4 regions of the Massilia sp. IC2-476 genome follow, and region 2 is predicted to be linked to each of the others. Evidence: predicted binding sites of a transcription regulator. Region 2 holds the regulator's gene; each other region holds the start of a gene.

Region 1 (7,072 bases), on a different contig from region 2:
GTCGCGGTAGTGCTGAGCCGCGCCGGTCTCTTCGATGAAGCCCATGCCGCCATGGACCTGCACGCCGTCGCGCGCCACGTTCTCGCTCATCTCGGTCGACCAGCCCTTGATGATCGGGACCAGGTATTCGTAGACCGCGAGATTCGACTTGCGGGTCGCCTCGTCGGCACCGTTGTGCGCGAGGTCGGACAAGGCGGCGCCGACGTAGGCCAGCGCGCGCGCCGCCTCGGTCTGCGAACGCATCGACATCAGCATGCGGCGCACGTCCGGGTGATTGATGATGGCGACCGGACCAGGCGAGCCGGCCACTTCGCGCGACTGGATGCGGTCTTTTGCGAACGCGACCGCCTGCTGGTAGGCGCGTTCGGCCAGGCCGACGCCCTGCATGCCGACGCCGAAGCGGGCCGCGTTCATCATGATGAACATGTATTCGAGGCCGCGGTTCTCTTCGCCCACCAGGGTGCCGATGGCGCCGCCGTGGTCGCCGAACTGCAGCACGGCGGTGGGCGAGGCCTTGATGCCCAGCTTGTGTTCGATCGAGACGCAGTGCGCATCGTTGCGCGCGCCCAGCGAGCCGTCGGCGTTCACCAGGAACTTCGGCACGATGAACAGCGAGATGCCCTTCACGCCCGCCGGTGCGTCCGGGGTGCGCGCCAGCACGAGGTGGATGATGTTCTCCGCCATGTCGTGCTCGCCGTAGGTGATGAAGATCTTGGTGCCGAAGATCTTGAAGGTGCCGTCGCCCTGCGGCTCGGCGCGGGTGCGCACAGCGGCCAGGTCGGAACCGGCCTGCGGCTCGGTCAGGTTCATGGTGCCGGTCCACTTGCCGCTGATGAGCGGCTCGAGGAACAGCTTTTTCTGTTCATCCGAACCTGCGGTGAGCAGCGCCTCGATGGCGCCGTCGGTCAGCAGCGGTGCTAGCGCGAAGGACAGGTTCGCGGCGTGCAGCATTTCCATGCACGGCGTGGCGACCAGCTTCGGCAAGCCTTGGCCGCCGAATTCGCTTGGGTGCTGGATGCCCTGCCAGCCGCCGTCCGCAAAGGCGCGGAAGGCGTCACGGAAGCCCTTCGAGGTGGTGACGCTGCCGTCCTTCCAGAAGCTCGGTTCTTTATCGCCGGCGTGGTTCAGCGGGGCGATGACTTCGCCGCAGAACTTCGCGCTTTCTTCCAGCACGGCGTTCACGGTGTCCGGGGTCGCGTCTTCGCAGCCGGGCAGTTGGTTGATCTCGGCCAGGTTCGCCAGTTCGTTCAGCACGAACTGCATGTCTTTCAGCGGGGCTTGATAGCTCACCTTTGTCTCCTGATGTGAAAACGTCGTTCCGGCCCGCCAGATAGGCGCGCGGGAACGACGAGGAACAGCATATAAGGGCTATTAACCCAGTTCTTTGACCAGCTGCGGCACGACTTCGAACAGGTCGCCCACCAGGCCGTAGTCAGCCACCGAGAAGATCGGCGCTTCCGGATCCTTGTTGATGGCGACGATGGTCTTCGAGTCCTTCATGCCGGCCAGGTGCTGGATCGCGCCCGAGATGCCGACCGCGATGTACAGGGTCGGGGCGACGATCTTGCCGGTCTGGCCGACCTGCCAGTCGTTCGGCACGAAGCCCGCGTCCACCGCAGCGCGCGAGGCGCCCATGGCGGCGCCCAGCTTGTCGGCAAGCGGCTCGAGCAGCTTGAAGTTCTCGGCCGAGCCGATGCCGCGGCCGCCCGACACGATGATCTTGGCGGCGGTCAGTTCCGGACGGTCCGACTTGGCCAGCTCGCGGCCGACGAAGGAAGACTTGCCGACGTCGCCGACGGCTGCCACCTGCTCGACGGCGGCCGAGCCACCGCTTGCGGCGGCGTCGAACGCCGTACCGCGCACGGTGATGACCTTCACGCTGTCGCTCGACTGCACGGTGGCGATGGCGTTACCGGCGTAGATCGGGCGCTCGAAGGTGTCCGGGGAATCGACCTTGGTGATTTCCGAGATCTGGGCCACGTCCAGCTTGGCGGCCACGCGCGGCAGGATGTTCTTGCCGTAGGCGGTGGCAGGAGCCAGGATGTGCGAGTAGCTGCCGGCGATCGCCAGGATCTGCTCGGCGACATTCTCGGCCAGGCCATCGGCGAAGTGCGGCGCATCGGCGACCAGCACTTTCGCGACGCCCGCGATCTGCGCGGCGGCTTCGGCAGCCGCGCCGCAGCCGGAGCCGGCGACCAGGATGTGGACTTCGCCGCCGCACTGGGCGGCCGCGGTCACGGTGTGGTGGGTAGCGCCCTTGAGGGAGCCGTTGTCGTGTTCAGCAATGACGAGTGCGACCATGTTCTTTCCTATGTATGAGGGACGCTGCGATCAGATGACTTTGGCTTCGGTGCGCAGCTTCTGCACCAGGGTCGCCACGTCCGGCACCTTGACGCCGGCCGAGCGCTTGGCCGGCTCGGTGACTTTCAGGGTCTTCAGGCGCGGGGTCACGTCGACGCCCAGGTCTTCCGGCTTGATGGTTTCCAGCGGCTTCTTCTTGGCCTTCATGATGTTCGGCAGCGTCACGTAGCGCGGCTCGTTCAGGCGCAGGTCGGTGGTGACGATGGCCGGCAGCGACAGGGCGACGGTTTCCAGGCCGCCGTCGACTTCGCGGGTCACGGTCACTTTACCGTCTTCCAGCACCACTTTCGATGCGAAGGTGGCCTGCGGCCAGCCCAGCAGCGACGCCAGCATCTGGCCGGTCTGGTTCGAATCGTCGTCGATTGCCTGCTTGCCCAGGATGATCAGCTGCGGCTGTTCCTTATCGGCCAGCGCCTTCATGATCTTGGCCACGGCCAGCGGCTCGGTCTCGACACTGGTCTCGACCAGGATGCCGCGGTCGGCGCCGATCGCCATACCGGTACGCAGGGTTTCCTGGCACTGGGCCACGCCCACCGACACGGCGACCACTTCGGTGACCTTGCCGGCTTCCTTCAGGCGCGTGGCTTCTTCCAGCGCGATCTCGTCGAACGGGTTCATCGACATTTTGACGTTGGCGATATCCACGCCGCTGCCGTCGGATTTGACGCGGACCTTGACGTTGTAGTCGACCACGCGTTTGACGGGTACCAGGACTTTCATAGGGTGCCTTTAGAAAATGGAATGGGTGACAGACGAAAATGGCCTAGATTATAAGAGAAATTCGGCTTCAGGTCGAAATTAAAGCACGATCGTGCGATTTTTAGTTAGAGGATTCCGACTAAATCGTCATCATGCCGGAATCGGGGAACTGAAAACGGGGCTGGCGCAGGCCTGCCCCGCCGTTGCGATGCGCTGTGGAGGCTTATTTGCGGCGCATCAGGAAGGTGAACTCACCGTTCTCGACGGTGTGGGCCAGCAGGGCGTTGCCGGTCTGCTTGGCAAACGCCTGGAAGTCGCGCACGGAACCGGTATCGGTTGCCACGATACGCAACACCTGCCCGCTCTCCATCTCGGCAAGTGCCTTCTTGGCTTTGAGGATCGGCAGCGGGCAGTTCAGCCCGCGCGCATCCAGGTCTCTCTGGAATTCCATGGTATCAATGTCGATAGTGATGTCGCTCATCGCTTGCCTGCTCAGTAGGAGGTGCTCGGAAGTCGAATACTACTCCTTTTCCGGCAGTATGACGCAGCGCACCAAAATAGTCACATATTGTTGCATGACTGCAACCGATTGTAAAATTATCTATGCTTGCGCACCATGACGCGACACAAGCATTCATCGACGGCACTGGCATGGTGCGACACACGGTAAATGTGGTCCAGCGCCGCAATTGCAAGCGAGCACGGCGTCGAACTTCCATGTCGGAAAAGATTACACAAAATGGAAACGTTACCAATCTGGTTTCGCTAAGTCCTTGATTCGGCAAGGAACCGCTTGGGTGGCACAGGTTTTGCACTTCTGGTAACTCCACAATAAGGAGACCACCATGTTCGCAAACCTGCTTCGCACTACCCTGCTGTGCACTGCGTTCTTCCTGGGCGGCGCCAGCGTCGCCGCGCCGATCGAATTCGTCCCGCCGAATGACACGGCCGGCACCGACTACCCTGGCGCCAACGACAGCTGGTGGATGGGCCGCGGCATCACCTTCGGCGTCGACACGCGCCAGTCGCTCACCAGCATCGGCTTCCGGCACGACCTGAGCAACATGGATGTGACATACGGTCTGTACGAGATCTCGACCAATGGCATCACGCTGAACAAGCTGAATACGCTCGCCAGCGGCGGCTCCACCGTCAGCACCAATGGGCGCGACTGGATCGACTACGCGCTGGGCGGCGTCGTGCTCGAGACGGGCCGGCTGTACCTGCTGGAGTTCGCGTTTGCCGGGGAGGCCAACAGCAACTTCTACTACAACAACGAGAATGTACAGTGGAACCAGGGCGCGTTCATCGGCCTGGATGGGGCAATGGGGCCGGAGGTGCAGAACTTCGTGGTGGCGGCGTTCCGGCTCGATGCCACGGATGCAGCGGCGGTGCCGGAGCCGGCTTCGATCGCCTTGTTTGTCGTCGGTGCGGCAGTGCTGGTCCGCCGACGCTCGCGCCGCTGATCCGTAGGGTGGGCGGGGTATTTCAGGCCAGTGGCCTGAAATACGAACGCCCACGCGGTGATAGTTGATGCTCGATGTGCCGAGCAGGCTGATCTTGCTTAATTTGAACGCGTGGGGTGATCTGGTCCAGCGGACCAGATCACGAGCCGCCCACCCTACAAATACAAAACGCCGCCCGAGGGCGGCGTTTCACTTGGCATGGAGAGCCGCTTAAGCGCGCTCACCCACCCAGCCGGCCACGCCAGCCAGCGCCTGCGGCAGACCCGCCGGATCGGTACCGCCAGCCTGCGCCATGTCCGGACGGCCGCCGCCCTTGCCGCCCACCTGCTGGGCGACGAAGTTCACCAGCTCGCCGGCTTTCACTTTGCCGGTCGCGTCCTTGGTCACGCCCGCGATCAGGCTGACCTTGCCGTCGGCGACGCTGGCCAGCACGATGGCGGCGGTCTTCAGCTTGTCCTTCAGCTTGTCCATGGTTTCGCGCAGCGCGGTGACGTCGGCGCCTTCCATGGTCGCGGCCAGCACCTTGATGCCGTTCACGTCCACCGCCTTCGTCAGCAGCTCGTCGCCCTGCCCTGCGGCCAGCTTCGACTTCAGGGTCGCCACTTCCTTCTCGAGCGACTTGACCTGGTCCTGCACCTGGGCGATGCGCGACGGCAGTTCGTCCGGGCTGGTCTTCAGGGCGCCGGCGGCTTCCTGCAGCTTGCGGTTGATCGACTGCACCAGCGCCAGCGCGCCTTCGCCGGTGACGGCTTCGACGCGGCGGATGCCGGCAGCGACGCCGCCTTCCGACACGATCTTGAACAGGCCGATGTCGCCGGTGCGGGTCACGTGCACGCCGCCGCACAGCTCTTTCGAGGAGCCGATGTCCAGCACGCGCACGGTGTCGCCGTACTTCTCGCCGAACAGCGCCATCGCGCCGTGCTTCACGGCGTCGTCAAACGTCATGTGCTGCGCCTGGGTCGCGTGGTTCTCGAGGATCTCGCGGTTGACGATCATCTCGACCTTGGCAATCTCGTCCGCGGTCAAGGGGGCGCCATGGCTGAAGTCGAAGCGGGTCTTGTCCGGATCGACCAGCGAGCCTTTCTGCTGCACGTGCGGCCCCAGCACTTCGCGCAGGGCCTTGTGCATCAGGTGGGTCGCCGAGTGGTTGCGGATGGTGCGGGCGCGCTTGCCGGTGTCGACCTGCGCGTCGACGGTGTCGCCGACCTTCAGCGAACCTTCGCGCAGCACACCATGGTGGCCGAAGACTTCCGCCTGGATCTTCAGGGTGTCTTCGACTTCGAATACGTTGCCGCCCGAGCGGATCTCGCCCTGGTCGCCCACCTGGCCGCCCGACTCCGCGTAGAACGGGGTGGTGTCGAGCACCACGATGCCTTCCTGGCCGGCCTTCAGTTCCTGCACCGACACGCCTTCAGCGTACAGGGCCAGCACGTGGGTGTTGTGGGCCAGCGATTCGTAGCCGACGAACTTGGTCTTTTCGCCCGCGTACTCGACCTTGGCGGCCATCTTGAACTTGCCGGCGGCACGCGCGGTCTTCTTCTGCTGCTCCATGGCGGCCGTGAAGCCCTCTTCGTCCAGCGTCACGCCGCGCTCGCGGCAGATGTCGGCGGTGAGGTCCAGCGGGAAGCCGTAGGTGTCGTACAGGGTGAAGGCGGTGGCGCCGTCCAGGTTCTTCGCATCTTTCGCCAGCTGCGCTTCCAGGATCTTCATGCCGTTTTCCAGGGTCTCGCCGAAACGCTCTTCCTCGGCCTTCAGGACCTGGGCCACGCGCGCTGCCGCTTCGTGCAGTTCCGGGTAGGCGGTGCCCATCTCGATGTCGAGGTCGGCCACCAGCTTGTGGAAGAACGGTTTGGTCTGGCCCAGCTTGTGACCGTGGCGCAGCGCCCGGCGGATGATGCGGCGCAGGACGTAGCCATGGCCTTCGCTGCTCGGGATGATGCCGTCGACGATCAGGAAGGACGCCGCGCGGATGTGGTCGGCGATGACCTTCAGCGAATTGTTGTTCAGGTCAGTGGCGCCGGTTTCGCGGGCGGCGGCCTTGATCAGTGCCTGGAACAGGTCGATCTCGTAGTTGCTATGCACGTGCTGCAGCACGGCGGCCAGGCGCTCCATGCCCATGCCGGTGTCGATCGACGGCTTCGGCAGCGGGGTCAGGGTGCCCGACTCGTCGCGGTTGAACTGCATGAACACCAGGTTCCAGATCTCAATGAAACGGTCGCCGTCTTCTTCCGGCGAGCCCGGAGGACCGCCCCAGATGTCGGCGCCGTGGTCGTAGAACACTTCGGTGCACGGGCCGCACGGACCGGTGTCGGCCATCTGCCAGAAGTTGTCCGATGCGTAGCGCGCGCCCTTGTTGTCGCCGATGCGGATGATGCGCTCTTTCGGCACGCCGATCTCGTTGGCCCAGATGTCGTAGGCCTCGTCGTCCTCGAAGTAGACGGTGACGGTCAGCTTCTCGGCAGGCAGCATGTACACCTTGGTCAGCAGCTCCCAGCAGTAGTTGATCGCGTCGCGCTTGAAGTAATCGCCGAAGCTGAAGTTACCCA
Region 2 (7,072 bases):
TCCGCATCAACCAGATGCTGGTGGTGGATGGCGAAGACCGCCTGGTCGGCGCGCTCCACATCCACGACCTGACCCGCGCCAAGGTGATTTGATGACGCCGCTCGAATACATGCAGCGCGCGGCGCGCGTGAAGGTAATGATCTTCGACGTCGACGGCGTGCTCACCGACGGCAGCCTCACCTACGGCCCGGACGGCGAAGTCACCAAGACTTTCAATGTGCTCGACGGCCTCGGCATCCAGCTGCTGAACAAGACCGGCGTGAAGACCGCCATCATCAGCGCGCGCAAATCGCCGATCGTGGTCAAGCGTGCGGCCGATCTCGGCATCTCGCACGTCTACCAGGGCATCCACGACAAGCGCGTCGGCTTCGCCGAACTGCTGCAGGCCACCGGCGTCACGCCGGAAGAATGCGGCTATATCGGCGACGACGTGATCGACCTGCCGCTGTTCACCCGCGTGGGCTTTGCCGTCACCGTGCCCTCCGGCCACCCGGAAGTGCAGCATCGCGCCCATTACGTGACGAAGAACGCGGGCGGCCGCGGCGCCGTGCGCGAGGTCTGCGACCTGGTGATGCGCGCCCAGGGCACCTATGAACAGGCGCTCGCGCCTTATTTTGCATAAGCATGGTCACTTACAAGCGCACCGCCCACCGCTGGAAGCTCCTGGCGATCATGATGATCGCAACCTTCTGCGCCGTCGGCAGCTTCTGGCTGGTGCAGGTGATGGAGCGCGAGGACGGCGACGCCCGCTTCGGCGGCCCGCCGGATGAACCCGACTACATCGTCGAGAACTTCTCCTTCGTGCGCATGACGGAGCAGGGCAAGCCGAGCTACGTGGTGTCCGGCAAGCGCCTGGCGCACGTGCCGCAGGGCGACGTGTCGCGCGTCGAGAGCCCGGTGATGGAAGGCGTGACGCCGGGGCGCCCGCGCATGACCATCGTCGCCAACCGCGCCGAGATCTACCACGGCGAGCACCGCGTCGAACTGCTCGGCAAGGTCGACATCCAGCGTCCGGCCACACCGACCAGCGAAGCACTGCGTGTGCGCACCGAGGCCCTGACCGTGCTGCCCGACGAGGAAATCCTCAAGACCGCGAAGCCGGTCGACATGCAGCTGGGCGCCTCCACCGTGGTCGGCACCGGCATGGTCGCCAACAACGCGACCCAGAAGCTGCACCTCGCCAGCCGCGGCCAGATCGTCTATCCGCCACGTGCGCGCCAATAAGCACGGCGCCGCCAACCCAGGACAAGCAATATGAAAAAAATTATCGCAGCCGCACTTCTCAGCCTGATCGCCTTCGGCGCCTCGGCCGAGCGTGCCGATTCGCTCAAGCAGGCCGTGATCAACTTCGACACTCTCGATGTCGACGAGGTCACCCAGACCCGCATCCTGACCGGCAACGTCGTGCTCACGCGCGGCACGCTGGTGCTGAAGTCCGACCGCGCCCTGGTCAAGGAAACGCCGGAAGGCTACATGAGCGTGACCCTCACCGCCAACAACGGCAAGATTGCGACCTTCCGCCAGAAGCGCGATGGCGGTCCCGACCTGTGGGTCGAGGGCCAGGCCCAGCGCATCGAGTACGACGAGCGCGCCGAGCTGGTGAAGCTGTTCTCCAACGCCGAAGTGCGCGAGCTGGAGAACGGCCGCATGACCAATGAAATCCAGGGGCCCTTCATCTCCTACGACAACCGGCGCGAAGTGGCGACCGTGCGCAACGACGCCAGCGGCGCCAGCAAGGTCGGCGGCGGCCGCGGCACCCTGATCCTGGCGCCCAAGCGCACCACCAGCGAAGGCGCCAAGCAATGACGGCCACCATGACGGCAGGCACGCCGGCCACGGCGCTTGATACCTGCAGCACCCTGGTGGTCAAGGGCCTGCAGAAGAGCTACGGCAAGCGCCTGGTGGTGCGCGACGTGTCGCTGCAGGTGGACTGCGGCGAAGTGGTCGGCCTGCTGGGTCCCAACGGCGCCGGCAAGACCACCTCCTTCTACATGATCGTCGGCCTGGTGCCGTCGGACGCCGGCACCATCGACATCAACGGCACCGACATCTCGAACCTGCCGATCCACCGGCGCGCGGTGCTGGGCCTGTCCTACCTGCCGCAGGAAGCCTCGGTGTTCCGCCGGCTGACGGTGGAAGAGAACATCCGCGCCGTGCTGGAACTGCAGCGCGTGGACGGCAAGCCGCTCTCGAAGGACCAGATCAACGAGCGCCTCGACACCCTGCTAGCCGAACTGCAGATCGAGAAGCTGCGCGAGAACCCGGCGCTGTCGCTGTCGGGCGGCGAGCGGCGCCGCGTGGAGATCGCGCGCGCACTGGCGACCAATCCGCGCTTCGTGCTGCTCGACGAACCCTTCGCCGGCGTGGACCCGATCGCGGTGATCGAGATCCAGCGCATCGTGCGCTTCCTGAAAGAGCGCAACATCGGCGTCCTGATCACCGACCACAACGTGCGCGAGACCCTCGGCATCTGCGACCGCGCCTACATCATCAACCAGGGCGCCGTGCTGGCATCCGGCCGCCCCGACGACATCATCGCCAACGAATCGGTGCGCCGCGTGTATCTGGGCGAGCACTTCAGAATGTAACGATGAAGCAGAGTCTCCAGCTACGCACTTCGCAGCACCTGGCGCTGACGCCGCAACTGCAGCAGTCGATCCGCCTGCTGCAGCTGTCCACGCTCGAACTGCACCAGGAGATCGAGCAGATCCTGCACGACAATCCGCTGCTGGAGCGGCTCGACGACCCGCTCGACCGCTCGGTGCGGCTGCTGGCCGACGGCGCCATCAACAACGCGCCGGCGAACGGCGAGGCGCCCGCCCCGGGACAGGAAGCGCAGGAGGGCGCGAAGCCGGAAGGCGAGAGCATGGAGGACGGCGCCGACAGTGGGGGCGGCGAGGCCGACGCCGACTGGGGCGGTGAAGGCGGCGGCGCACGCAGCGGCGACGACGAGGACGGCCGCCCGCAACTGGAAGCCGACGGCATCACGCTGCGCGAACACCTGGCCGAACAGATCCGCCTGACCGGCTGCAGCGCGCGCGACCGGGCCCTGGCCGAGCTGGTGATCGACGCCCTCGACGACAACGGCTACCTGGAAGAGCCGCTCGACGAGATCCACGCGCGCCTGCCGGGCGAGCTGGACATCGAGATGGACGAACTGCGCTGCGCGCTGGCGCTGGTGCAGAGCCTCGACCCGATCGGCGTCGGCGCGCGCAGCGCGGCCGAATGCCTGGCGCTGCAGATCCGCCGCATGGCGGGCGTGCCGCTGGTGACGCGGCGCCTGGCCCTGCAGATCGTCGAGGGTTACCTGAGCTGGTTCGCGCAGCGCGAATACAGCAAGCTGAAAAAGGCGCTCGACTGCGACGACGAAGACCTGCGCGAAGTGCAGGCCGTGGTGCGCCGCTGCAATCCGCACCCGGGTGCGGCCTTCGCATCGAACACCTCGGACTACGTGGTGCCGGACGTGATCGTGCGCCGCGCCAAGAGCGGCTGGGCGGTGGCGCTCAATCCCGACGTGATGCCCAAGCTGCGCGTGAACACGCTGTACGCCAACCTGCTCAAGCAGGGCAGGAGCGAAAGCCAGATGGGCGCGCAGCTGCAGGAAGCCAAGTGGCTGATCAAGAATATGCGCCAGCGCTTCGACACGATCCTGCGTGTCGCAGAGGCAATTGTGGAGCGCCAGCGCAACTTTTTCAGCCACGGCGCGGTTGCCATGCGCCCTCTTGTTTTGCGTGAGATAGCTGATACACTAGGCCTACACGAGAGCACCATCTCTCGTGTAACCACGCAGAAATACATGCTGACCCCGCACGGCATGTTTGAGCTGAAGTACTTCTTCGGAAGCCATGTCGCCACCGAAGCGGGGGGAGAAGCCTCCTCGACGGCGATCCGCGCGCTCATCGCGCAATTGACAGGAGCAGAAGACCCTAGGAATCCTCTATCCGACAGCAAGATCGCGGAGATGCTCGGGGAACAAGGTATGGTCATTGCCCGCCGCACGGTCGCCAAGTACCGTGAAGCGCTCAAGATTCCGCCCGTCAGCCTCCGCAAATCCCTGTAAAGCATCTGCCCACTTCAACCTTGTGGGGCGGGCAGGGCACCTTCCCAAGGAGTGTGTATGAACCTCACCATCAGCGGCCACCACCTCGAAGTCACCCCCGCCATCCGTGAATACGTTCAGAATAAGCTCGAGCGCATCACCCGCCATTTCGACCACGTGATCGACACCCACGTGTTCCTCGCCATCGATAACCTCACTGAAAAAGAAAAACGGCAGAAAGCCGAGATCAACCTCCAGGTATCGGGCAAGATCCTCCACGTCGCAAGCGCTGCACAGGATCTCTACGCGGCCATCGACACCCTGATGGACAGACTGGACAGGCAGGTTCTGAAACACAAATCCATGCTGCAAGACCATAACCACGTGGCGCACAAGCGCCTTCCGGACAACGGAGAAGCCGCCGCCGCGTAATCAACGGGCGACCGCAAACACAGCAAGGGCGTCTGAGGGGACGCCCTTTTTGCATTTGTACGAAGCTGTTACTTTTCGAGGCTTCCGGTTTTACACGGTAGTTCTGTAGAATGCATGTCTTTTCGACCACAGAACACGATCATGACCGACACCGTCCTGACCCGCGTCGCCAATCGCACCGGCGTCATTACGCTCGACCGACCGAAAGCCCTGAATTCCCTGTCGCTCGACATGGTCCGTGCCTTGACCGCGATCCTGCTGCAGTGGAAGGACGACGCGGGCATCGACGCGGTGGTCATCACCAGCACCAGCGAGAAGGCCCTGTGCGCGGGCGGCGACATCCGCTTCTTCCACGAGATGGGCCACGTCGGCCCGACCGGCGGCAGCGCGCTGCTGGAAGACTTCTTCACCGAAGAATACGCACTGAACCACCTGATCCACTTCTATCCGAAGCCCTATATTGCGCTGATGGACGGCGTGGTGATGGGCGGCGGCATGGGCATAGCCCAAGGCGGCCCCGATTGCGGCCTGCGCATCGTGACCGAGCGCACCAAGATGGCCATGCCCGAGGTGAACATCGGCCTGTTCCCGGACGTGGGCGGCAGCCATTTCCTGTCGCATGCGCCGGGCCAGCTGGGTCAGTACCTGGGCCTGACCGGCCTCACCATCGGCGCGGCCGATGCGCTCTACGTGGGGCTGGCGGACGTGTTCGTGCCGGGCGTCGAGCTGGTTGGTCTTCAGGCGCTGATCGAGACCACGCCGGGCGCCGAACTGCCGGCGGCGATCCACGCCTTCGCGGCGCAGTTCGCAGGGCAGCAGGGCGCGAGCGAACTGCAGGCGCAGCGCGGCGTGATCGATGCGCATTTCGGCGCGGCCTCGGTGGGCGCAATCATGGAATCGCTGGCGCGTGACGAGAACCTGTTCGCGCAGAAGGCGCTCAAGGCGATGCGCCAGCGTTCGCCCCTGATGATGTGCGTGACGCGCGAACTCCTGCAACGCGGGGCATCGCTCGACGTCGCGGACTGCCTGCGCATGGAACGCAACCTGGTGCGCCGCAATTTCGAGCATGGCGAGGTGCTGGAGGGCGTGCGGGCGCTGGTGATCGACAAGGACAACCAGCCGAAGTGGAATCCGGCGACGCTGGAGGAAGTGACGCCGGAGATGGTGGCAAGGTTCTTCGAGCCGGTGTGGCCAGAATACGCGCACCCGCTGCGCCATCTGTCCTGACCACCGGCCTCAAAACCGTCATCCCGGCGCAGGCCGGGATCCAATTCCGTTGCGCAGCGTTAGCCTATCCACGAAGAGCCGAAGGTACGCATGCAAACTTGGGTTCCGGCCTTCGCCGGAACGACGGTTTTCGGTTAACGATTAAATCAAACCGCCGCGTGCTTCGGCTGCTCGCGATGGCGAATGATTACCCGCTCCGTCTGCCCGAAGTAGGCGCCCAGCCGCTCCGCCATGTACACCGAGCGGTGCTGCCCGCCGGTGCAGCCCACCGCCACCGTCAGGTAGGAGCGGTTATCGGTCTTGAACGAGGGCAGCCACTTTTCCACGAAGGCGCGGATATCTTCCAGCATCTCGGCGGCGCTCGGCTGGGCGTCGAGGAAGGCGATCACGGGGGCGTCCTTGCCGGTCAGCGGGCGCAGCGCCAGGTCGTAGTAGGGGTTCGGGATGGCGCGCACGTCGAACACGAAGTCGGCGTCGAGCGGCACGCCGACCTTGAAGGCGAAGGATTCGAAGAACAGGGTCAGCGGGGCGTGCTCGATGTCGGCCAGCTCCTTGATCCAGGCGCGCAGCTTGTTGGCCGACAGTTCCGAGGTGTCGATCACGTGGCCCAGGTTTTCGATCGCCGACAGGCGCTCGCGTTCCTCGGCGATGCATTCGATCAGGGTACGGCGCGACGCGGGATTTTCGCCGGGACGCAGTTCGTGCGACAGCGGGTGGCTGCGCCGGGTTTCCGAGAAGCGTGCGACCAGCGAGTGCGTGCTCGAGGTCAGGAACATCACCTTGACGTTGTGGCCCTCTTCCTTCAGGTGGCGCACGCTTACCGGGAGTTCGACCAGCGACTCGGCACTGCGCGCATCGACCGCGACGGCGATCTTTTCCGTGCCTTTTTCGCTGACCGCATAGACCAGGGCCGGCAGCAGGGCCGGCGGCAGGTTGTCGACGCAGTAGTAGCCTGCGTCTTCCAGGACGTTCAGGGCAACCGATTTGCCCGAGCCGGAAATACCGGTAATGAGGACGATGTGCATAGGGGCGATGATACCCTAACTGGGTGTCAGTCGCCGCTCATCGCCTGGCGTTGGCGCTCCATGAATTCCTGCAGCGTGTCGATGCCGCGCAGCTGCAGGATGGTGTTGCGCACGGCGGCCTCGAGCAGCACCGCGATGTTGCGGCCGGCCGCGACGGGAATCACCACCTTGCGGATCGGCAGGCCCAGCACGTCCTCGGTCGGGAAGTGGAAGGGCAGGCGCTCGACCTCTTCGTCCAGTGCACCGCGCTTGACCAGGTGGACGATGAGCTTGAGGCGCATCTTGCGGCGCACCGCGGTCTCCCCAAAAATCGCCTTGATGTCCAAGAGGCCCAGGCCGCGTACTTCCA
Region 3 (7,072 bases), on a different contig from region 2:
CTGCCTTTTTTGCTATAGTCTGCGCCCATGATCGACCACGCCGTCCTGCTCGCCGCCGCCTTCAAGGGCGAACTCGCCGCCAGCCGCAAGCTCGCTGCCCGCACCGGGATGCCGGAAGCCGAGGCGCTGCACGCCACGCTCACGCTGCAGGCCGGCGCTGCCGGACTGGCCCAGTTGCTGGCCGAGCGTGCGGCGCTGCGCCTGCGCAGCGAACAGGGCGCCAGCGCGCGCCGCGCCCAGGCCGCCGCCAGCCTGGCGCGCCGCAGTGCACCGTCTGGCGCGCCGGCCTGGCGTGCCTGGTTCGACGGCTCGGCGCGTCCGAATCCGGGCCGCTGCGGCATCGGCGCCGTCCTGATAGGCCCGGACGGCTTGCGGGTGGAAGTCTCGCGCACGGCAGGCTATGGGAACAGCAGCGAAGCCGAGTACCAGGCCCTGATCGCCGCACTGGAGGCAGCCGTCGCCCACGGCGCCGAGGCACCAAGCTTCCACGGCGATAGCCAGGTGGTGGTCGATGATGTGAACGCCCCTGACAGCGCGAGCGCCGCGGCGCTGCGCCCTTACCGCGAGCGGGCGCGTGCCCTGCTCGCCCAACTGCCCGGCGCCACGCTGCGCTGGATCCCGCGCCACAAGAACACGGCCGCCGACGCCCTGTCGCAGCGCGCCGTGCCGCCAATCACCGAAGACACGCATGAACGATCCGAAGAATCCTCCGAACCTTGACCTGGCTACCTGGCGTCCACGCCTGGCCGCGATGGCCGCAGGCGCCAGCGGCGGCGACGGCGCCCACGACAGCGCCCACCTGGAGCGCGTCTGGCGCAATGCCCAGGCTCTCTTGGTGCAGCACCCCGAGGCTGACGCGCTGGTGGTGATGGCCGCCTGCTACCTGCACGACCTGGTCAACCTGCCGAAGAACGACCCGGAACGCGACCAGGCATCGCGCCGATCCGCCAAGCTGGCGCGCCACCAGCTCGCATGGATGAACTTCCCGCCCGAGAAGCTGGACGCGGTGGCGCACGCGATCGAGGCGCACAGCTTTTCGGCCAGCATCCAGGCCGAGTCGCTGGAAGCGAAGATCGTGCAGGACGCCGACCGCCTGGATGGACTCGGCGCGGTCGGCCTGGCGCGCATGTTCTACATCGCCGGCCGCATGGGAAGCGGCCTCGCGCACCCGGAGGATCCACTCGGCGTGCAGCGCGAATTCGACGACCGCAGCTACGCGCTCGACCACATCATGGTCAAGCTGGCCAAGCTGCCGGGGATAATGCAGACGAGCGGCGGGCGCGCGCTGGCTGACGAACGGCTGGCGCGGCTGCTGGCATTTCGCGAGGAATTCGCCGCCGAGAGCGGCGCTGCGCTCCGGCTTTAGCGGGGAACGGCGCGCTTGCGGCGTGCGGCCGCCAGTCCCGCCAGGCCCAGTGCGCCCAGGGCCAGCGAGGCCGGTTCCGGTACCTGGGCCGGTGCGCCTTCGAGCGCGCCGAGCGCGACGTCGTCGAATGTAATCCAGCCGTTCTCGCCGCTGAAGGACACCGAGCGCGCAGTTCCACCGAACAGGATCTCCATCTCGCTAAAATTGCAGAACAGGTCGTTCCCGTCCAGGCAGCCGCCGATATTGACCGCCAGGCTGAGTGAGCCCAGCAGGTTCCCAGTGCCGTTCAGACCATCGAACAGCCGCACGATGCCCGGATCACCGGCCGCATAATGGAATCCCAGACGGGTGTCGAAACCCGCCGCCACGTTCATGACCGCGGCGCCGCCATCGAAGAAGGTCAGGACGGTGGCTCCCGAAGGCATGCCGCTGATGGTACCGTGGCCGCCGGCGTCGCTGTCGATCAGCGCGATGCTGTCCGCCGAGAAGCTGATTCCGTAGTTGGTGCCGCTATTGCCGGCTTCGTCAGTGTCGCCGTTGTAGAAATTCCCGATTTTGCTGAATTCGGCGATCCCCTCGAAATCCAGGACGATCGGGGCGGCGCAGGCGTTGCCTGCGATCAGTGAGGCTGCGGCCGCGCACGCGCAGGCAAGCTTCTTCAAGTTTGTCATTATTATCCCTATGATTTGGCTGCCGGGAGTGGCACTTATGGGAGAGCAAGATTCGTGCCGATGCGGCAACAACGGGGCGCACTGAGGAATCCTCCAAAACCACCGACCCGAACTGTCAAGTTTTTCGACATACCGGCAGACCATCCCGTTCGGTGGGCGCTTGCCCAATGTTAAGATAGCTGCCTATCCCCCAGTCTGAGGCATCCATGTCCAGCTCGACGACGTTACCGACTTCCAAACCTGGCAAGCTGAATTTCGTCCTGGTCTGCATCTTCATCGACATGCTCGGCATCGGCCTGATCGTCCCGGTGCTGCCGCTGCTGGTCGGACAGTTCGTCCCCAGCCGCGACGATCAGGCCCTGTGGTTCGGCGTACTGGGCTCGACCTTCGGCGTGCTGCAGTTCCTGTTCATGCCGGCGCTGGGCGCCCTGAGCGACCGCGTGGGGCGGCGCCCGGTGCTGCTGTACTCGATGGCGGGCATGTGCCTCAATTTCCTTGTCACGGCCTGGGCGCCGACCCTGTTCTGGCTGTTCGTCGGCCGCATCATCGGCGGCATGTCCTCGGCCAGCATGTCGGTGGCCGCGGCCTATGCCTCGGACATCTCGACCAAGGAAAACCGGGCGAAAAGCTTCGGCAAGATCGGCGCCGCCTTCGGCCTCGGTTTCATCTGCGGCCCGGTACTGGGCGGCCTGCTGGGCAATACCGACCTGCACCTGCCCTTCTACGTGGCGGCGGCCCTGGGCGCGGCCAACCTGGTCTACGGTTACTTCCTGGTGCCGGAGTCGCTTGCTCCCGGCAAGCGTCCACCCTTCGCCTGGTCGCGCCTGAACCCGCTCGCCGCCCTGCTGCGCCTGGCCCGGCGCCAGGACATCCGCGGCCTGCTCATTGCCATTACCTTGGTCACCTTCGGCCAGATGATGCTGCAGTCGACCTGGGTGCTGTACACCACCTTCCGCTTCGACTGGACCCCGCGCGACAACGGCATCGCCCTGTTCTGCGTGGGACTGGTGTCCGCCGTGGTGCAGGCCGGGCTGCTGGCGGTGCTGATCCGGCGCTTCGGCGAAGTGCGGCTGTCGCTGCTGGGTATTACCTCGGGCGCGTTTGCCTTTCTTGGCTACGGTTTGGCGACGCAAGGCTGGATGATGTATGCCCTGATCCTGTGCAACGTGCTGTCCTTCGCCGCCGGGCCGGCGCTGCAGGCCATCGTCTCCAAGTCCACCCCGGCCGACCAGCAGGGTGAGCTCATGGGTTCGCTGCAGTCGATCAGCAGCCTGGGCGTGATCGTCACGCCGCTGATCGGCACCGCGATCCTGGCCCGGGTCAGCCACCTGCCGTCCGGCGACTGGCGCCTCGGCAGCCATTTCTTCCTGTGCGCCGCTATGCAGGCGTGCGCCGTGCTGGTGGCCTGGCTGTACTTCCGCACCCACCGCGTCCATGACAGCCACGACGAGCACCACAGCGTGAACGCCTGATGCCGGGGCTGGTCCTGGCGGCCGTGCTGTGCGCGGCCCTGCTGCACGCCGCCTGGAACGCGGCCATCAAGGCCGAGCCGGACAAGCTGCGCGCGGCCGGCGCGGTCACGCTCGGCGCCGCCCTGCTGGGGGCGGCGAGCCTGCCATACCTAGCAGCGCCGCTGGGCGCCAGCTGGCCCTACATCGCCGGCTCGGCCGCCCTGCACCTCATCTACTACCGGCTGCTGGCCGCCACCTACCGCGACGCCGACTTCAGCCACGCCTATCCCCTGATTCGCGGCGCGGCGCCGGTGCTGGTTGCGCTGGCCAACAGCGGCAGCGAAGCGCTGCACCCGGCGCAGGCGCTGGCGCTCGGCCTCGTGTTCGCCGGCGGCGCCGTGGTCTGCGTGGGCGGTGGCGGACTGCGCGCCTCGCGCCGCACCCTGGGACTGGCCCTCTTGACTGCCGTGATAGTTGCCGCCTGCACCCTGGTCGATGGGCTGGGCGTGCGCCGCTCAGGGGCGCCGGCAGCGTACACGGCCTGGCTGTTCCTGCTCACGGGGCTGGGCGTGACCCTGACCGGCCCGCGCCGGCTACACGCTGAGCTGGGCGCCTATGTGCGCGCCCGGCCCCTGCTGGTGCTGGGCGGCGGCATCGCCACCGTCGGTTCCTACGGCATCGCGCTGTGGGCGATGACGATGGCGCCGATCGCCGTGGTGGCGGCGCTGCGCGAGACCTCGATCGTGTTCGCGGCGGCGATCGCCGCCTGGGTGCTGCGCGAACGGGTCGGACCCGCGCGCATCGCCGGCGCCGTCCTGATCGCGGGCGGCGCAGCGGTACTGCGCCTGGCGTGACGCTTTAGAACTTCATCTCCAGCGTGGTGCGCAGCTTGACGCTGTCCGGATAGTCCCAGCGCCGCTTTTCCAGGCCGCGCACCGGGTCGAAGTAACTTGGCTCGAAGGAATTGTCTTCTCCCAGCAGGTTCGACAAGGCTATTCGCAGGGTGAGCTTGGGATTGAAGGTCCACGCGGCGTAGGCATCGAGGTCGGTGCGGGCGACGCGGTAGAAGCCGCGCTCCCGGTCGACCTGCACGTAGCCGCCGCGCCGGTGCGCCACGCTGGCGCCCGCGGCCAGCGCGCCGGACTTGTAGTCGGCGCCCAGGTTGGCGGTGAGCGGCGTCTGCTGCTCCATGCGGTTGTTCGGGCCCGGCACCGATGCGACCTGCGACCAATAGCGGCTGACGCTGGCGCGCAGGTCGATGGCCGGTGCGCCGGCAAACAGCGACTTGAGCGGGAACTTGGTTTCGATCTCGAGGCTGCGCATCACGGCGCGGTCGTCGTTCACCGGGGTGAAGATCCAGCGCAGGCCATCGAAATAGATCTCGTTGCTGATGTAGTCGTCGATCCGCCGCAGCGCGCCGCTGACCGACAGCATCGCTCCCTCGGCCCAGTAGTGTTCCCAGGCCGCATCGAGGCCCCAGGCCAGCTCCGGCTTCAGGTCCGGGTTGCCCTGGAAGTCGGCTTCGGTGGCGCTGTTGTTTTCCCAGGCCGAACGGCGCGGGACGATGTCGTTCAGTTCGGGCGACTTGTAGGTACGGCTCACTGCGAAACGCAGCTGGTCGGCCGGCTTGCCGTCCTTGGCCGGGAACTTGTACAGGGTCTGCAAAATCGGGCTCAGGACGCTCGAGCGCACCTTGGTCGATTCGACGGCATTGCCCGCGACGCGCGTGCGCACGCCTTCCCAGCGCGCGCCCAGGTAGAGCGACAAGGCCGGGGTGATGGTCCATTCGTCCTGGCCGTAGAAAGCGGCGCGCTTGAGGTTCGCGCGAAAATCCTCGTCCAGCAGCCAGCCGGCAGGGAACACACGGACGGTATCGCGTTCGGCGCGGATGTCGCTGCTTTCGTTGTAGCGCAGGTCCCATCCCAGCGCCAGCAGATGGCCGCCGTCGATCGTGCGGGTCGCCTTGCCGGTGGAATTCAGGCCCCGGGCGTGGGTGTCAGACAGGACGCTGCCTTCGGTCTCGGGCAAGCCGCGCGCATCCAGCCCGCTGCGCCGGTAGAAGCGCTTGCTCGAGGACCACTCGGCGCCGAGCTTGGCCTCGAGCTTGAGGCTGGAGTCCAGGCTGCGGGTCCAGGACAGGTCGGACTTGAGCATGCGGTCATCGAATTCGCCGAAGGTCTGCAGGTCCGGCGTCTGCGGCGGCCGGCCGATCCAGGTGGTGACGACGGGATGAGCGCCGTTGCGGAAACTGGCGCTGTTGAAGATGCTTTCCCAAGCGAGGGTATCGCCGTTGTCGAGCGTCCAGTTCAGGCGCGGGCTCAGGTTCAGGCGGTTCATGTGCCCCTTCTCCGGCGCATGGGTCGTGCGGTACATGTCGACCCTGCCGTCGGGCCGGGTGTTCTCTTCGGCGCCGCCCCACTCGCGATCCAGGCTGTCGTGGTTGCCGCTGGCCGACAAGGACCAGGACGATTTCTCGCCGGTGTCCCCGACCTCGGTGCTGAAGGTCGGCCCCGTGAAGTCGCTCGAGAGCAGGTAGCCCAGCTTGGCTTCGCGCTGGCGCTTGCTGGCTTTCTTTCGCAGCACGATATTGATGGTGCCGGCCACCGACTCGCTTGAGAACTCGGCGGTGGCCACGCGCAGCACCTCGATGCGCTCGATCATGTCGGGCGACAGCGTGTCGAGGGCGAAACCGGCCGGGGTACGCTCGCCGTTGACCAGGATCTGGGTATAGCCGCCGCCCAGGCCGCGCATCCGGATCTCCGTACTGCGGCCGGCGCCGGTCGTCACCGTCACCCCCGGGATGCGTTTGAGCACGTCGGCGACGTTGCTGTCCCCATAGCGCACCACCTCCTCGCGCTTGACGACGATGCGGGCGGCCGTGTCGTCGCGCCGGGCGTCGTAGCCGGCGCCCTTCACTTCCACCTGCTGGATTGGGCCGCTGTTTGCGGACTCCTGCGCGGATGCCTGGGCACAGAGGCTGGCGACGAGGATTGCCAGATTACGGGGGCGCAGCATTATCATGCTCCACTCTCCAGAAATAGTTGTGCAATTAATGTGAAGAACTATATTCCAGATAGTGGCAATATGTAAACGCCAAACGGAACAGATTATTGCTACGACATAGCAATTTTACTGCGATGCCAAAGAAAAAGCCCGGCACAGTGGCCGGGCTATACGGATCAGGCTTCCGCTCAGAATTTGAGTTCGTAGGTTGCCCGGTAACGGACGCCCTGCGGGAACACCATGTTCCGGGTTTGCGATCCGATGCGCGCATCCTCGTAGGTGCTCTCGTTGACGAAGTCCTGGTGGAAGATGTTACTGATCGCAAAGCGCAACTGGCGCTGGGCGTCGAACTTCCACAGTGCATACCAGTCGAGTTCGCGGCGCAGCGCGACATAGGCGCGCTGGTTGATCGAGACCCGCACCGGGCCGCCCTGGCGGAAGGCGAAGCTGCCGCCGGTGCTCAGGGCGCCGCGCTTGTAGTCGGCGCCCAGGCTGACGGTGAGCGGGGTTTGCTGGTCGAGGCGGTTGTTCGGGCCGGGCACCGATTCGACGCGCGACCAGTTGCGGTTGACGCTGGCGCG
Region 4 (7,072 bases), on a different contig from region 2:
ACCCGACGGGCTCGCACATTTAAACTTGCCAGTTCGGGAAGCGCTTTGTATAATCTTGTTCTGTCTCGGAAACAGCGAGACACAAGCAAGACAATGGTGGCTGTAGCTCAGTTGGTAGAGTCCAGGATTGTGATTCCTGTTGTCGTGGGTTCGAGTCCCATCAGCCACCCCAAGAATTCAGCAGTAAAAATAAAGGGTTACACGCTTCGCGCTTGTAGCCCTTTTGTCTTTTTGGAAGTTGGATTCCAAATTTTGGAAGATCGCTGTCGTTGACCATATGGCGCACGGGGGCACATTGAACCGAAAAGTACCAGCAGAGTGGAAGTCTTTGGCATACCTTCGGCCGGAGGTTGTTCTTGACCGCCTTCGTCGAATCGCCACAAGTGGGATGCTTTCCGGTTTACCTGAAGACGTACAGACCTTACGTCGTCGGGACTTGCGCCAATTCCTTGAGGGGCGGCAGGCTGCGCTGTTCTGCTATGGCGTGGGTCGCGCCCTTGGCGTTGAAGTCACATTCGCGCTATGCGAAAAGGACGACTACGATTTTGTTGCAAGGTATCACATAGACAATTCTGAAATTTACGTGCCCGTCCAACTGAAGGAACTCGTTCCCGTCAAATTGAACGAGAAAGCCGATCTGCAGAAGCTGCTAGACAGTGTTTCGCGTAAGTATCCAACGTCAAGTGATTTAGTTGTCGCGATCCACATAAATCGCGATATAACAGATTTGCGCCCCGCAGAACTCCGGCTACCTCGTGGCGTGGGTCAACTCTGGTTTTATGGAGCACGCGACTACACGCAGGAAAGGTGGATGATCGCTGGCGACCTGCTTCAGGATCCAAATCTAGTTAGAGAGTTCAGCTACCCACTGCCGCAAGCCCTTATTTGGGAACACATTGCTAACGGCCCCTACGTGCAGCGCAGCGTGTCCTGGCTGGTGAGGAATGCTGTATCCGATCAGTACTATTCGGTAGCCCTTGCCACCTTTATTTTCCGCCGGTCGTAGACCTTCTCACCATGCGATAGCTGCTGTGTCCGGTAGCGTTCATGATGGTCTCGTCCCCCTCTTCTACTCGGTCCGTGACCGCCGCCCGCATATCTTTCAGCGTGAAGCGCTTAAACTGGACGCCGTCCTCCTCGGCCTTCTTCTCGGCGTGCGCCATCAGCCGGGGCAGGTTCGCGTTCCAGCCGCTGACCGTGTACGGCTGCCAATCCATGTTGCCGAAAACATACAAGCTGGTGGTGCCCTGTAGGGTCAGCGCCTCATTGATGACGGCACGCAGCTCAGTCGACCACAGGTGTGTGCAGCAGCTTGCCGACGCTCTCTTCGGCGCCGTGCACGATCACGCACGGCACGGCCATGCCGGGGATTTCGAAGGCTACGCCGTCGGTGCCGGCGCCGCGCAGCAGGGTGCGGGCGTGCTCGATCAGTAGGGGCTACGGGGCGAGCAGTTCGGGTGGGCTAGATTCATAGGCTACCTTTATTGAACGCGGGAAATGGAGGGTGTTAATATTCGGTCATAAAAAGTGAGGCGAAGATGGTTGATCAAGTTACTGCAATCAATACCTTTTGGGACTTGAAAGCGTCAGGTGCCTTGAAATTCATTTCAGATTCCATATCTGCACTAGCGTGGCCGGTCGTTATTTTCTTCACTCTCCGGCTATTTAAAGCTGAGGTCGTCAAGCTGCTCGCAAAACTGTCGAAGGTCAGTGCACTAGGCGTAGAAGCGGAGTTCAACCAAGGCTTGGACAAGGTTGAGGCAGCTGTACAGCAGCTTCCCGACAACGGCAGTACAGATGTTCCTTCGAGTCCTTCTAATGTTCCAGCGGATGAAACTAGCCAAGTCACCCCGCCCACCACAACCGTTGCTAGCGATTTCGAAATCCGGTATTCGGTGGAAGGCGCTGCTGCCTCAGACCCTGTAGCACTACGTGCAAATCCGACAGGAACCGTTATGGAAGCTTGGAAGTCGCTCGAGCAAACTCTTCGCTTTTTCGCTGCAGAGGTACTTGGCCCTGTTGAGTCGAGCCTGAGTCCAAGCGTTTTAGTAGCCAATTTGTATAGCTCGGGAGCGATACCGTTACAACAGGTGAGTGCACTGACGGAGCTAATTAAATTGCGTAACCTGGCAGCGCATTCAACTGACCCAATCCCCGAAGCTGAGGCAGAAAAGTTTGCTAAACTCGCGCGCCAACTCGCGAGCGAATATAAGGATAGGCGGCGACTGGCCCTAATCCGCAGAGTGAACGGTCGTCTGGAGAGGAATAGCAATCGAAAATCAGGCACCTGAGTTCCGAGGCAGCCATTTTTCATGCATTAGCCCTTTGGCATCGTTAGCGCGAGCGCCACGTTGCGCACCCAGAATGGCGTTGCGCTTAGCACGAAAGTCTAACCACCCCAGGCCAGCAGCAGCGTCGTGCCCATGACCTCGGCGACCGCAGTCGCCGCATCCGGCGGCACCAAGTTGCCGATGTGCTCGCACCACACGCTGTCACTGGCGCCGTCCAGCAGCAGGAACTCTTCGGGCTCGATCAGGCTCTGCAGGGCAGCCAGGTCGAACGTGGTGAACGGTTGGTCCCAGGTGCCGTCGAGCGAGCGTATGATCGCGACCGTCTTCTGATCCAACACTGGCAGCGTGCGTGGTCAGCGACCAACCAACGCCCGTCGTCCTGGCGCGCCACTGCGCTTACAGCGCCGCTCGGCGAATCCCACGGCACCACGCCGTAGTGGCCGCCCGTCCGATAGGCGTCGCCCTTCCCCCGGTTTCCGTTCATGCTGGTGCCCGGGTCCGCAACGGCGAACGCGCCTTGGCCGGTGGACGGCGGCACCTTCTCGGCGTAGCGTGCCACAGCAGGAAGCGCTTGCGCGATTGGGCCAGGCCGCCCAGCTCGCCGCAGTCGTGCGTGGTCTCGGCCACTGGGTAGCCGTAGCGCTGCAGCACCTGGTTGATCTGGTCCAGCAGGTGCCAGCCATGCGTAGTCCACTCGAAACACACCGGATTGGCGCGCCGCGCCCGTGCTCAACGCGGATAGCCACGCACCTCTTGTAACCACCTGCCTTACAGGAGCTTCAACAGCTGGGAATAGCCCGACCACTCGGATAGCATCTGCACAGCAGTGGCCAGCCGTATGGTCAAGTGAGGCTACTTCATACGCCTACGAATGCCGAAGGCGGCAAGTCCGGCCGCAAGCAGCGCGAGCGAGCCGGGCTCGGGGATATCGGTCAGCACCATTTTACCCAGCGCTCCCTGGCACTTGACATTGGTCGTCCATCCACAGTTGGGCATTGACTGGTCCGATTCTGCTGTGATCACTTCCCACAGATCTCCACTAGACCGCATTTCAAAATTGCTGTGTTGGTCATTGGCGCGAATCCAGCCGCTGAGCAATCCATTGGCTTCGAACTTCACTTCCATGTCCAGCGCCCCTAGACCCAAGCGAAATGGCTCGCGTCGAGGGTAATACTCCATCGGCACCATGATGTTTGTAAAGCCATACGACAGCGAGATTAAACCCGAATACGGACGGATCGGGTCATGAGGCTTGTGATGAAAGCTGAAAGCCCCTAGGTCATAGACTTCCTGCGCAAAGTCCAGGCGTAAGAAAATCGATTGGGGCGGAAGATCGTTCTGCACCTGCCACTGATACACGATATTGGCTGAGCAGACGGATGGGATAAGTGCGCCGAGCAGAGCCACGACGGCGAAGATTCGTTTCATAAGACCTCCCTCGTTATTAGTCTTATCTCACATGCAATTTTCGCGCCTACCTCTTTCTTATCTGCAAGTGCTTGTTTACAAAGTCTTCTCGCACGGCGCAATGAAAAAGTGCTCTGAAGCTGTAAGAGTTTCCGACAAACACGGCAAGGACGTCTTCACTTGTTGTCAGACGAATTGTCTTGGTAGCCCAACAAGATGCCGACCATCGCTACCGATACCGAAACGGCGCTGGGGCTGGGGCGACGCTAGGAACCGGCCGGGCAAACGTGCCACACGAGAGATCGTGAGGCCACAAGGTAGCTTGTGGCGTTCTGCTTTCATCGTATAGAAACTCTACCAAAAGGACCTGGCAAGGTTCACACCTTCTCAATCGCATGCCTTGAGCCGAACTTTTCGACTTATTGGGATCGGCACCGAAAAAGGGCTAGTGGATTGGCAAAACGTTTTCTCACCAGCTGTAAAAAATGTTGCAATCCATCAAACGATTTGCTTCTCTTAGCGGCTAAATCCCTATGATGCAGCTTTAGCAACGGTGTAGTTAAGCGTTTTCCTAAATCTGTTGACTTTGCTCCAATCTGTCACTAGGATTTACTCAAGTACAAGAAAATAATCTGGAGACAGTCAACATGCGGCACATCCAACCCGGCCTTTTTACCGTTCGTCGTTCCAGCGTGCTGGTCGGCGCACTCCTGCTCGCTACGGCTGCGAGCGCCGCGCCGGCCGAGGAATCGAACGCCAAGCTGATCAGCCGAAGCCTCGACAGCGCCGCCAAGCAGTACAGCGGCATGCTGGCAAGCGTCCAATCCAAACCCGGCTTCCCGCGCACCGTGGAAAACGGCCAGGTGAAAATCGTCGACGTGAAGGACTGGACGGCCGGCTTCTTACCGGGTTCGCTGTGGTACCTGTTCGAAGCCACCGGCGACAAGAAATGGCGCGCCGCCGCCGAGGACTACACCGCACGCATGGCGCCGGCCAAGTTCGACAAGACCCACCACGATCTCGGCTTCATGCTGGGCGCCAGCTACGGCAACGGCTACCGCCTGACCAAGAACCTCGCCTACCGCGACGCCATGCTGGCCGGCGCGACCACCCTGGTCACGCGCTTCAACCCGAAGGTTGGCAGCATCCAGTCGTGGGAACTGTGGAAGAACACCACCTGGGCCTTCCCCGTCATCATCGACAACATGATGAACCTGGAGCTCCTGAGCTGGGCCACCCAGGCATCCAAAGAGCCGCGCTACCGCGAGATCGCAGTCATCCACGCCGACACCACGCTCAAGAACCACTTCCGTCCCGATCACTCGAGCTACCACCTGGTCGACTACGACCCGCAAACCGGCGCCGTGCGCGGCAAGCAGACGGTGCAGGGCAATGCCGATGCATCCTCGTGGGCGCGCGGCCAGGCCTGGGGCCTGTACGGCTACACCATGATGTACCGCGAGACGAAGAAGCCAGAGTACCTGCAGCAGGCGCACAACATCGCCGCCTTCTTCATGAACCACCCGCGCCTGCCAGCCGACAAAGTGCCCTACTGGGACTTCGACGACACCGCGATCCCGAATGCGCCGCGCGATTCGTCGGCCGCGGCCATCGTCAGCTCGGCCCTGCTGGAGCTGGCCCAGTTCTCGGATAAACAGCTGGCGCAGCGCTACCGCAGCTTCGCCGAAGCCCAGCTGCGCAGCCTCGCTTCGCCCGAGTACCTGGCGGCGCCGGGCGAGAACGGCGGCTTCCTGCTCAAGCACGCCACCGGCCACAAGCCGGCCGGGAAGGAAATCGATGTCCCGCTCAACTATGCGGACTACTACTTTCTCGAAGCACTGCTGCGCCTGAAGGCCAGCAAGAACTAGTCATTTAAAAAAACCGAGGAGACAGCGTTGAACAAGAACAGAATCGAAGGTTTTCACGTCGCGGTGAAACCGCTGGCAGCCGTGGTTGCGGTGGCCGTCGCACAATGGGCCCTGCCCGCCTATGCCCAGGAAGCGCCGGAAGCGCAGCCGGATCCGAACAGGCTGCAGCAGGTCGTGGTCACCGCCAACAAGCGCGTCGAAAAGCTCGAGAGCGTGCCGATGGCGATCTCGGTCCTCTCGGAAGAGGAACTGCAGCGTAACAATGTGCGCGAGATCGAGGACGTCATCGCCCTCACCCCCTCGCTCACCCAGGCTTCCGGCACCACCGCCGCCAACAACGCGCTGTTCATGCGCGGCATCGGCACCGTCTCGGTCGGCATCGGCGTCGAATCGGACGTCTCGGTGATCCTGGACGACATCCCGATCGCGGTGCAGTTCCAGGCCTTCCGCGACCTGGCCGACGTGGCCCGCGTCGAAGTGCTGAAAGGCCCGCAGAGCACCCTGTTCGGCAAGTCGGCGGTGGCCGGCGCGATCAACATCGTCACCAAGCCGATCAGCGGCCCGATGACCTACCGCGGCAGCGCCTACTACACCAACGACCACGAGTACCGCCTGGCGGCCTCGATGGGCGGGCGCCTGACCGAGACCTTCGGCATGCGCATCGCGGCCAACAAGAGCGACATGCCGGGCAACTTCACCAACCTGACGAACGGCCAGAAGGTCAACGGTTCCTCGGGCAAGACCATGATGGCGAAGTTCAGCTGGACGCCGATCCGGAACCTCGACATCGACTTCATGCCGCAATATAACGAGCAGGAAAACACCCGCGGCGTGACCGCGGTGAACGGCTTCTACCGCACCACCGGTTCGGCCGCCGCCGGCAACCTGCAGCGCATCCCGGTCGACATCAACACCGCCTACATGAACGGCAACCCGCTGCTGCCGGCCTCCGTCGTCCTGGCGGGCATCGATCCGACCAATCCGCGCAACCGCCTGGTGCGGCGCGACTTTCCGACCGGGATCGCATCGCGCACCCACGGCGCCGGCCTGAAGTTCTCGTACACGCTGCCGAACGATGCGACCCTGATGTCGATCTCGTCCTACCAGCGCTACAAGGCCAATGACTCGCGCGACCAGGACTTCACCGACGTCCCGACCATCGCCCGCCCAGGCGAGACCAGGCTCACCGTCGGCAACAACCAGTTCGGCACCTACGACATCAACTCCAAGACCCAGGAATTCCGCCTGGTTTCGCCGGACAACAGCAGCCTGCGCTACGTGGCCGGCCTCTGGTGGGCGCGCAACGAGATCGAGCGCCACTTCATCCGCGGCTTCTGCGTCGCGCCGACCCGCTGCGCTTCCAACTCGCCATCGAGCCCGACCAACTACTACACCGACATCTACAATGTGAACAAGGCTGTGTTCGGCCAGGCCACCTGGGACTTCGCGCCCACCTGGACCCTGGTCGCCGGCCTGCGCCGCAACCTCGAGGAATCGGGTTTCAAT

What was found. Region 2 encodes sigma-54, which starts transcription at its own class of promoters, with help from an activator protein. Its sites were predicted from a motif close to TGGCANGNAANCTGCTTT; they were not measured.
Region 1: the regulator sigma-54 is predicted to act here: its motif matches at 3,859-3,876, upstream of LK539_RS08115 (PEP-CTERM sorting domain-containing protein).
Region 3: the regulator sigma-54 is predicted to act here: its motif matches at 2,080-2,097, upstream of LK539_RS11580 (PEP-CTERM sorting domain-containing protein).
Region 4: the regulator sigma-54 is predicted to act here: its motif matches at 3,750-3,767, upstream of LK539_RS07570 (PEP-CTERM sorting domain-containing protein).

Annotation. Positions count from the first base shown of each region.
Region 1 is NZ_JAJFER010000002.1:724,882-731,953, reverse strand. It holds gene LK539_RS08135 (acyl-CoA dehydrogenase C-terminal domain-containing protein) at 1-1,290, opposite strand, end outside; gene LK539_RS08130 (electron transfer flavoprotein subunit alpha/FixB family protein) at 1,372-2,301, opposite strand; gene LK539_RS08125 (electron transfer flavoprotein subunit beta/FixA family protein) at 2,332-3,081, opposite strand; gene LK539_RS08120 (sulfurtransferase TusA family protein) at 3,284-3,511, opposite strand; gene LK539_RS08115 (PEP-CTERM sorting domain-containing protein) at 3,906-4,526, shown strand; gene alaS (alanine--tRNA ligase) at 4,737-7,072, opposite strand, start outside.
Region 2 is NZ_JAJFER010000008.1:47,630-54,701, forward strand. It holds gene LK539_RS19390 (KpsF/GutQ family sugar-phosphate isomerase) at 1-92, shown strand, start outside; gene LK539_RS19395 (HAD family hydrolase) at 92-622, shown strand; gene lptC (LPS export ABC transporter periplasmic protein LptC) at 625-1,224, shown strand; gene lptA (lipopolysaccharide transport periplasmic protein LptA) at 1,255-1,806, shown strand; gene lptB (LPS export ABC transporter ATP-binding protein) at 1,803-2,588, shown strand; gene LK539_RS19415 (RNA polymerase factor sigma-54) at 2,591-4,060, shown strand; gene hpf (ribosome hibernation-promoting factor, HPF/YfiA family) at 4,118-4,471, shown strand; gene LK539_RS19425 (enoyl-CoA hydratase/isomerase family protein) at 4,613-5,698, shown strand; gene rapZ (RNase adapter RapZ) at 5,845-6,723, opposite strand; gene hprK (HPr(Ser) kinase/phosphatase) at 6,750-7,072, opposite strand, start outside.
Region 3 is NZ_JAJFER010000003.1:564,338-571,409, reverse strand. It holds gene LK539_RS11590 (ribonuclease HI family protein) at 28-720, shown strand; gene LK539_RS11585 (HD domain-containing protein) at 689-1,366, shown strand; gene LK539_RS11580 (PEP-CTERM sorting domain-containing protein) at 1,363-2,037, opposite strand; gene LK539_RS11575 (TCR/Tet family MFS transporter) at 2,244-3,509, shown strand; gene LK539_RS11570 (EamA family transporter) at 3,509-4,342, shown strand; gene LK539_RS11565 (TonB-dependent siderophore receptor) at 4,347-6,503, opposite strand; gene LK539_RS11560 (TonB-dependent siderophore receptor) at 6,680-7,072, opposite strand, start outside.
Region 4 is NZ_JAJFER010000002.1:607,966-615,037, reverse strand. It holds gene murI (glutamate racemase) at 1-23, shown strand, start outside; tRNA gene LK539_RS07600 (tRNA-His) at 97-172, shown strand; gene LK539_RS07595 (hypothetical protein) at 239-1,006, shown strand; gene LK539_RS07590 (hypothetical protein) at 1,048-1,434, shown strand; gene LK539_RS07585 (hypothetical protein) at 1,539-2,291, shown strand; gene LK539_RS07580 (DNA methyltransferase) at 2,390-2,629, opposite strand; gene LK539_RS07575 (hypothetical protein) at 2,772-2,996, opposite strand; gene LK539_RS07570 (PEP-CTERM sorting domain-containing protein) at 3,144-3,719, opposite strand; gene LK539_RS07565 (glycoside hydrolase family 88 protein) at 4,346-5,566, shown strand; gene LK539_RS07560 (TonB-dependent receptor) at 5,594-7,072, shown strand, end outside.